One region of the Streptosporangium sp. NPDC023963 genome, then DNA from elsewhere that is predicted to be linked to it. Evidence: riboswitches for the same ligand, from Rfam matches in the RefSeq annotation. Region 1 holds a riboswitch; the other holds the start of a gene.
What was found. A riboswitch is a leader RNA that binds a small molecule or an ion and turns the genes downstream of it on or off. The one in region 1 is predicted to bind cyclic di-AMP.
Positions count from the first base shown of each region.

Region 2: it holds a riboswitch for cyclic di-AMP, as region 1 does, so the genes downstream of both, AB0F88_RS36660 (NlpC/P60 family protein) here and AB0F88_RS34095 (C40 family peptidase) in region 1, are expected to answer to the same signal.

Region 1 is NZ_JBEZZK010000015.1:171,155-175,556, reverse strand. It holds gene serA (phosphoglycerate dehydrogenase) at 126-1,715, shown strand; gene AB0F88_RS34095 (C40 family peptidase) at 2,226-2,834, opposite strand; cyclic di-AMP (ydaO/yuaA leader) riboswitch at 2,822-3,054, opposite strand; gene AB0F88_RS34090 (3-isopropylmalate dehydrogenase) at 3,195-4,241, shown strand.
Region 2 is NZ_JBEZZK010000018.1:84,635-89,036, forward strand. It holds gene AB0F88_RS36650 (RDD family protein) at 1-423, opposite strand, end outside; gene AB0F88_RS36655 (amino-acid N-acetyltransferase) at 652-1,155, opposite strand; cyclic di-AMP (ydaO/yuaA leader) riboswitch at 1,660-1,806, shown strand; gene AB0F88_RS36660 (NlpC/P60 family protein) at 1,812-2,861, shown strand; gene AB0F88_RS36665 (LuxR C-terminal-related transcriptional regulator) at 2,960-3,160, opposite strand; gene lysX (bifunctional lysylphosphatidylglycerol synthetase/lysine--tRNA ligase LysX) at 4,345-4,402, opposite strand, start outside.

The DNA of each region.
Region 1 (4,402 bases):
TCTCCGGGAGCGTCCTGGCCGGCGTGGGGCGTCTCGGATCGCGGGACACTCGTGAACGCGTTCACAAGCGCCGATAGACTACGTGAGGTCCGTGCACCCCTCACCGTCTAGTAAGGATCCAGCCTGTGAACAAGCCTGTCGTACTGGTCGCTGAGGAACTTTCCGAGGCCGGTCTCGCGGTTCTGGGCGCGGACTTCGAAGTCCGCCACACCGACGGCGCCGACCGTGCCCAGTTCCTGCCCGCCCTCGCCGACGTGGACGCGCTCATCGTGCGCAGCGCCACGCAGGTCGACGCCGAGGCGATCGCCAACGCGCCCCGGCTCCGCGTCGTCGCCCGCGCGGGCGTCGGTCTGGACAACGTCGACGTGGAGGCCGCCACCAAGGCCGGTGTCATGGTCGTCAACGCGCCCACCTCCAACATCACCAGCGCCGCCGAGCACACCGTCGCCCTGATCCTCGCCTCCGCCCGCAACGTCGCCCAGGCGCACTCCGCGCTCAAGGGCGGCGAGTGGAAGCGCTCGAAGTACACCGGCGTGGAGCTCGACGAGAAGGTCGTCGCGATCCTCGGCCTCGGCAAGATCGGCCAGCTGGTCGCTCAGCGACTCCAGCCGTTCGGCGTCGAGCTGATCGCCTACGACCCCTACCTGCAGCCGGCCCGCGCCGCGCAGATGGGCGTCCGGCTGGTCTCGCTGGAGGAGGCCCTGAGCGAGGCCGACTTCATCACGGTGCACCTGCCCAAGTCCAAGGAGACCATCGGCCTCATCGGCGACAGGGAGCTCCACACGGTCAAGCCGAACGTCCGCCTCATCAACGTCGCCCGCGGCGGCATCATCGACGAGAACGCCCTCTACTCCGCGATCAAGGAGGGCCGCGTCGCCGGCGCCGGCATCGACGTGTTCCCGAAGGAGCCGGTCACCGACAGCCCGCTCTTCGAGCTCGACCAGGTCGTCGTCACCCCGCACCTGGGCGCCTCCACCCACGAGGCCCAGGAGAAGGCCGGCACCCAGGTCGCGCGCAGCGTGAAGCTCGCGCTCGCCGGGGAGTTCGTGCCGGACGCGGTCAACGTCCAGGGCGGCGCCGTCGCCGAGGACGTCAAGCCGGGCCTGCCGCTGGCCGAGAAGCTCGGCCGGGTGTTCACCGCCCTCGCGGGCGAGGTCGCCACCAAGCTCGACGTCGAGGTGCGCGGCGAGATCGCCTCCCACGACGTCCGCGTGCTGGAGCTGGCCGCGCTCAAGGGCGTCTTCACCGACGTGGTCGAGGACTCGGTCACCTACGTCAACGCCCCGCTGCTGGCCAAGGACCGCGGCGTGTCGGTCGAGCTGATCACCAGCTCCGACAGCCCCGACTGGCGCAACGTCGTGACGGTCCGGGGCGTCCTCGCCGACGGCCGCGCGGTCTCGGTCTCCGGCACCCTGTCCGGGCCGAGGCAGATCACGAAGATCGTCGAGGTCAACGGCTACCAGATGGAGATCGAGCCGACCGACCACCTGTCGTTCTTCACCTACACCGACCGCCCCGGCATCGTCGGCGTGGTCGGCCGCATCCTCGGCGACCACTCGATCAACATCGCCTCGATGCAGGTGGCCCGCGACGCCAAGGGCGGCAAGGCGCTCATCGCGCTCACCGTCGACACCGCCATCCCGGCCGAGGTGATCGACCAGATCGGCTCGGAGATCGGCGCCGACAGCGGCCGCTCGGTCGACCTGGCCGACTAGCCGTACCCAGCCGTACCGCCGATGTGGCCGCCGCCCCGGAGACCGGGACGGCGGCCACTTCTCGTCTCAGCATGTGAGAAGTGTGTACACCGGGCGAGACGGCTTTCCCGCGGCCAGGTAGCCTGAAGTGAAATGCGCCAGGTTCTCGTAATTCCTACCTGCCGCGGCGAGGCCTGACAGGGGCAGGCCGGCGACTCGCCGCGGTGTCGTGGCGCGTGCCGGCTCCCAGCCCCCCGCCGCCGGTCCGTGATCCGGACCCGCGACATCAGGCCTGGTCGGAGTCCCGACCGGAGTCTCGACCACCTTCCTTGCAGGCATGCGACCGAGACGAGATTCGCCATGTACGACATGTATCCCTGGAACCGTCCCGAGGAGACCGAGGACGAGGCCATCGACGCGCTCCAGACCGCTCTGGACCGCAGGGACAACGGCGGTGCTCCCACCCGCTGAACCCGTTCTCGCCGCCGCCGGGGTCTCCACGGCCTCCCGGCGGTGATCCGCCGGCGTGTCTCATCCGCCGGGTACGGTTTCGGTCGCGAGCTCGACCCGCTTGGTCAGCTGAACCCCCTGCGGGTCGGGGCGCACCGCGCCGGCGAAGGAGTCGCGGCGCCAGGAGTCGAGTTTCTCCTCCTTGACCACGTCGCCGGTCTGCGGGGCGTGAACCATGTAGCCGGGCTTTGTGATCATGCCGACGTGGCCGAGACCGCTGAAGAAGACCAGGTCACCGGGCTTGAGATTCTTCCAGGCGATCTTCTTGGAGAAGGCGGCGTACTGGTCGTTGGTGACGCGGGGGAGCTTGATGCCGGCGGCGCCGTAGGCGCGGAGCACCAGGCCGGAGCAGTCGAAGCCGCCGTTGCCGGTGCCGCCCCAGACGTAGGGCGTTCCGCGCTTGGACATGGCCCACTTCACGGCTTTCTGCCAGGCGGGCTTGACGGCCGCGGCCTTCAGCGCGTCCTTCAGCGCGGGGGTGTTGAGCGCGGCGGGCCCGGGGGCGGGGGGCGGGGACGCGGCCAGGGCGGCGGTCGAGCTCGCGCACACCGCGGCGCCGGCGACGATCATGGAGGCGGAGATGGACAGGACGCGGGGGAGAACTGTGCCGGACAGGGTGATTCCTTCCATAAGGCCGGCCGGGTGAGCTGTCGGGCTCGGGCGTGGAGGCCGCCCTACGGCGCGAGAACGCGCTGATTCGCCCCAAGGAATCCACCTGATGACGGCCGGGAACGCGCTCCGGGGGAGGAGCGGGGCGCCCGGTGTCCGGTAGATCCCGTAAAGAGTGGTTCCCCGGCTCCGTGCGGGCCCGGTAAGGGGATGGCCCGTACGGATTAGGCATTGACGTGATTGGGAGGACCATAACGAAACCTCACGAAACGGTCAATACCAAGCAAAGACGGACAAAACGATCAAACGTCTCGCCGGGCGGATGTGTCCGGAGAATGAGACCGGTGTTCGATCACCGAGACGGACCGGTAAGGTGCCTGCATGGATTCGCGTAACATTCGCCTGGCGGTCATCCCCGGGGACGGAATCGGAGTCGAGGTCGTCACCGAGGGGCTGAAGGTCCTCGAAGCGGTCGGCACGAAGGTGGAGCCCACCACCTACGACCTCGGCGCCAAGCGCTACCACGAGACCGGCGAGACCCTGCCCGACCCGGTCCTCGACGAGCTGCGCGGATACGACGCGATCCTGCTCGGCGCGGTCGGCGACCCCAGCGTGCCCCCGGGCGTCCTGGAGCGCGACCTGCTGCTCAAGCTCCGCTTCCGGCTCGACCACTACGTGAACCTCCGCCCGGTCAAGCTCTTCCCCGGCGTCGAGACGCCGCTGGGCGGGGCCCGCCCCGAGGACATCGACATGGTCGTCGTCCGCGAGGGCACCGAGGGCCCGTACGCCGGGGCGGGCGGCGTCATGCGCCGGGGCACGCCGCACGAGATCGCCACCCAGGAGTCGCTGAACACCGCCCACGGCGTCGAGCGCGTCGTGCGCTACGCCTTCGACAAGGCGCTGGGCCGCCCCCGCAGGAAGCTGACGCTGGTCCACAAGACCAACGTGCTCACCTACGCCGGCGACCTCTGGGCCCGCACCTTCGACCGCGTCGGCCTGGAGTATCCCGACGTCCAGACCGACTACTGCCACGTCGACGCGGCCTCGATGTTCTTCGTCAGCCAGCCCGAGCGCTTCGACGTGATCGTCACCGACAACCTCTTCGGCGACATCCTCACCGACATCGGCGCGGCGATCGCCGGTGGCATCGGCCTGGCGGCCAGCGGCAACGTCAACCCCGACCGCACCGCGCCGAGCATGTTCGAGCCGGTCCACGGCAGCGCCCCCGACATCGCGGGCCAGGGCAAGGCCGACCCGACCGCCACGATCCTGTCGGTCGCCATGCTCCTCGACCACCTGGGCCTGGCCGCCGAGGCCGCCAGGGTCGAGCAGGCCGTCGCCGGCGACCTGGCCGAGCGGCCGGCCGGCAAGGCGGGCCGGACCACCCGCGAGATCGGCGACGACATCACCGCCCGAGTAGCCGGCTGAGGAAGCCGCCCTCCTCGACCCCGACGCGCCTGGCGGCTCACCCGAGCCGCCAGGTGCGTTTTTGTTTCTCCAGCACTGCCGGTTTTCGGCATGGATGGAGTAGTTTCCCGTTACCCGGTCCGACGCAGAATGGACCCAAGGGTAAGCCAGACACCAAGAGA
Region 2 (4,402 bases), on a different contig from region 1:
CTGGGGCTGCTGCCCGTATCCGGGCTGCTGCTGGCCATAGCCCGGCTGCTGGCCGTACCCCGGCTGCTCGTGGGAGGACTGCTGGCCGTAACCGGGCTGCTGGCCGTAGCCGGGCTGCTGCCCGTACGCGCCGGTCCCGCCCTGCTGGCCGTACCCCTGCTGCTGGCCGTAGCCCTGCTGCTCGTGGGAGGACTGCTGGCCGTACGAGGGCTGCTGCCCGTACGCGCCGGTCCCGCCCTGCTGGCCGTACCCCTGCTGCTGGCCGTAGCCCTGCTGCCCGTAGTCGGGCTGCTGGCCGTAACCCTGCTGCTGGCCGTATCCGGGCTGCTGCCCGTACGCGCCGGTCCCGCCCTGCTGGCCGTATCCGGGCTGGCTCTGCCCTGGGCCGGTGTTCGGCTGTGAGGCCTCCGACCTGTACCCCACGACTGTCACGTCAGGGTCGAGTTCGCCAGGGGCTCGACCCGCGTTGTACTGTCCGTAATCCGGCTGCCCCGACGGTGTGCGATCGCGGTCGGGATCATCCTGTGGATACGGCGGCTGTCCGGTGCTCACCGCGTCACCTCACTTAGACTGCGCATGTGGCAAATGTCAGACGCACATGCATGCTGCTGCACAAGGTATCGACATAGGTATCAACAGTCACCTTTCCGATCAGTCAGCTCTAAAGTCACCAGAGTCGGGCTCGCGTGTCAGGTGCAGCAGCATCCGGGTGTTTCCCAAGGTGTTGGGCTTGACGTGTTCCAGATCGAGGAACTCCGCCACACCCTCGTCATAGGAGGCGAGAAGTTCGGCGTAGACCTCCGGGGCGACGGGCGTGCCCTGGATTTCCCGGAATCCGTGCCGGGCGAAGAACTCGACCTCGAAGGTCAGGCAGAAGACCCGGCGCAGGCCCAGCTCCGCGGCCGTGCGAATGAGCGCGGAGACGATCCGGTGGCCGATCCCCATTCCCCTGCGGGTCGGATCGACGGCGACGGTGCGGATCTCGGCCAGATCCTCCCAGAGGACGTGGAGGGCCCCGCAGCCGATCACCTCCCCCTCCGCGTCGGTGGCGACCCAGAACTCCTGGACGTCCTCGTACAGGGTGACGGTGGCCTTCTCCAGCAGGCGCCGGCCGGCACCGCCGTAGGTGTCGACGAGCCGCCTGACGGCCCGCACGTCCTGGGTGCGGGCGCGGCGGACCGTGACCTCGGCGACCTCGGCGACCTCGGGGCCCGCGCCCTGCCCGGGCGACCCCCGCTCCGCCCCCGCGGACTCGGCGCGCCGCTCCCCGTCGCCGGAGGCGCGAACGGTCGGCACGGGAGAATGCTCAGCAAGCTGCTCCATGACCGTTCAGCGTACGTCCTCACCGGTCTTCAATTACGGCTCACCCTTAACTCGCAGCTCGAAGACCGCACATGACCCTTGGCAGTCGCTTTACCACTCTCGGTGTGCGGTGCCTCTCGTGTGCCGCAGCTCACCTTTGGCACGGTCCCGGACCTGGGAAGACCTGCGCCACACCCGTCACACGCGAGGCAAAGGCAGCGTAATGGCCATGTTGATCATTTTGAGGTGTGATCTTTTCGTGACACCTCGGTTGCGAAAGCTCTACTGAATTCGCAGTTCTGGTTGAGCAGGAACCACGGGTGCACTAATCTCCGTGCTCGATGTCAGAGACGTAAAAAGCCTGACCCGCCGAATCCCCCGCAGGGGGAACCGGGGACCCACCACGTCCTCCGGGGTGAATCCGAGTGCCACCGGCGCACCCGGTAGGGCTGCCTCCGGCCCGAACCCGTCAGCTAACCCGGTAGGCGGCCGAGGAGAGGAGCCTGTTGGTGAAGCGCACGCGCGACCGCGGAGGAAAGCACCCGGGCCACGAGGCCCGCGCTCGAGGACGCGCGCCGCGAGGGCTGCGCCGTCGCATGGCGGTCGTCGGCCTGGCATTCGCCACCCTGACCCTCGGCACCCCGCTGGTGGCCGCCACCGCGGACCCCGAGCCCAGCCTCCAGCAGCTGGCCAAACAGGCCGAGAAGCTGCACCAGGAGATCGGCGTCCTCGCGGAGCGCTACAACGGCGAGCGGGTCAAGCTCAAGCAGGCCCAGCGGGCCGCCGAGAGCGCCAAGAAGACCCTCGCGTCGAGCGAGTCCGAGCTGGCCTCCCGTCGCACCAAGGCCACCCTCCTGGCGCAGAGCACCTACATGTCGGGCGGCCTGAACTCCGGGCTCGCCTTCACGCAGGCCACCGATCCCGACACCTTCCTCGACCAGGCCACCACCAACTACGCGCTCCAGCAGCAGCAGAGCGAGGAGGTCGCCCAGGTGAGCCGGGCGATCGAGGCCGCCGAGCGGGCCCAGGCCAGCGCCAAGGCCAGGACCGCGGAGGTCAAGAAGCTTCTGGCGGAGATCGACGGCAACCGGACCAAGATCGAGCGGTTGGTCGACCGGGTCGAGAGCGACCTGTTCAGCGAGGTGCGCACCAGGGCCGTCAGCAACAGGGGCGCCCGGGTGAAGACGAACGTGCCCATCGTCGGCAGCGGCAAGGCCGCGGAGGCCACCCGCTGGGCGCTCACCCAGCAGCTGAAGCCGTACGTCTGGGGCGCCGAGGGGCCCAACTCCTTCGACTGCTCCGGCCTGGTCATGTGGGCCTACCAGAAGGTCGGCATCAGCCTGCCGCACTACACCGGCGACCAGTGGACCGCGGGCACCCACGTATCCAGGAAAGAGCTGCGCCCCGGCGACCTGGTCTTCTTCTACAGCGACCTGCACCACGTCGGGATCTACATCGGCGCGGGCCTGATGGTCCACGCCCCCCAGACGGGTGACGTCGTCCACATCACCACGATCGACAACCGGCCCTTCGTCGGAGGCGTCCGCATCGCCGCCTGAACCGGCTCCGGCGAACGGGTCCGCGGGCGCGTCCGGTCCGCACGCATGTCCGGCCCGCACGCGTGTCCGGCCCGACCTGCCGGACACGCGGCGGTGCGTCAGATCAGGCGGCGGCGGGCCGCCCAGGCCACGGCCTCGATCGCCGTGGCGACGCCGATGCGGTCGCAGATGCCCCTGAGCCTGCGCCTGACCGTCCGGCCGCTGATGTCGAGGCGACGCCCTACCCGATCGACCGTGACACCCTTGGCGAGCTCGGCCAGCAGCACGAGGTCGTCGTCACTGAGACCGATATCGCTCATGCCCAGGGGGCTGTCGCCATGGCGTGAATCCACTTCTGGATATGCCATCAAGAGTCACTCCCCCCACTCTGGAAACCGGGTGCGAGACGCCGGAAATGAATACCGTCCGCCAGGAACGGTAAACGCCTTGTTCAAAGGTCGTCAAGTTCCACTCTTCATAGCGTGCGTCCAGTATTGACATAGCAGGCGCTACGTGAAGTACTCATGATATGTCAGTGCCTTTGCGGCTATGTCATGATCGAGCCCAGGCACGAGCCGGCAGGCGTCCCTGGCTGCGACGACCGAAGTCCTGGCAGAACAAGGTTTCGCCGGAACCGCCGCCCCGCCGGGCACCCCGAAGCCGCCCCCTCGGGGATCCGGCCCGCCCGCATTTCTCGGGAAAAATTGATCTCTTCCCGGCGACCATGTCCTCACCACCTTGACGGCACACCACGGATAACGCGGAAATATGAGGGTCAAGAGCGGAGCTTTGCGGCATTCGCGAAGTGCCACGTGGCGACGACGGAACGTCCGGGCGATATTGGGCCTACTGGAAATGGATTTCTGCACCATACGGAAATGCGTCCGATATTGCGCGGGATCATGGGTTCAACGGCCGTCTCCCACCCGCCGGGTGCGCCCGGGCGCCTCGGCCGCCTCCGCGGGAAACACCCCGACCCGTGAGCATCGGTGAGGGCCGGTCAGGGTCGGTGAGGGCGCTTCGCCCGGGGACCCCGGGGCGCTCGCACGGGGAACGGCCCGGAGACGGCCGGGGAACCGCTCCACCGCGACCCGGCCGCGCGACTCGTGCTCCGGCTCGCGTCCACCGGCGCGGGACGGCCCGGGACGCCGGTCGGCGGAGAGCGCGGCGCCGGCGCCGCCCGGCGCGGCCGACCAGGCTCTCGGGCGCTCTCCCGGACCGGCCGACCAGGCCCTCGGGCGCTCTCCCGGCCCGGCGCCCCACGGGATCCCGGCCGGATCACGCCCCGATCCCGAGCGGTGACCGGGGTCCGGCAGGGATCGCGTCCGGCCTCGTCCGCGGCGCGCGCACGGCCGGGAACCCGCCGTCTCCGCCCGGGGACCCGCCGTCGCCGCTCGCCGTCGCCGGGAGGCGACGGCGCCCCTCATGGCGGTGGCACCGGGCCGTGGTGCCCGGCCCGGTGCCACCGTACGGGGAGAACGTCCTCGCGCGCCGACCGCCGGGTTCAGCCGGTCGGCTTGACCAGCGGGAACAGGATGGTCTCGCGGATGTTCTTGCCGGTG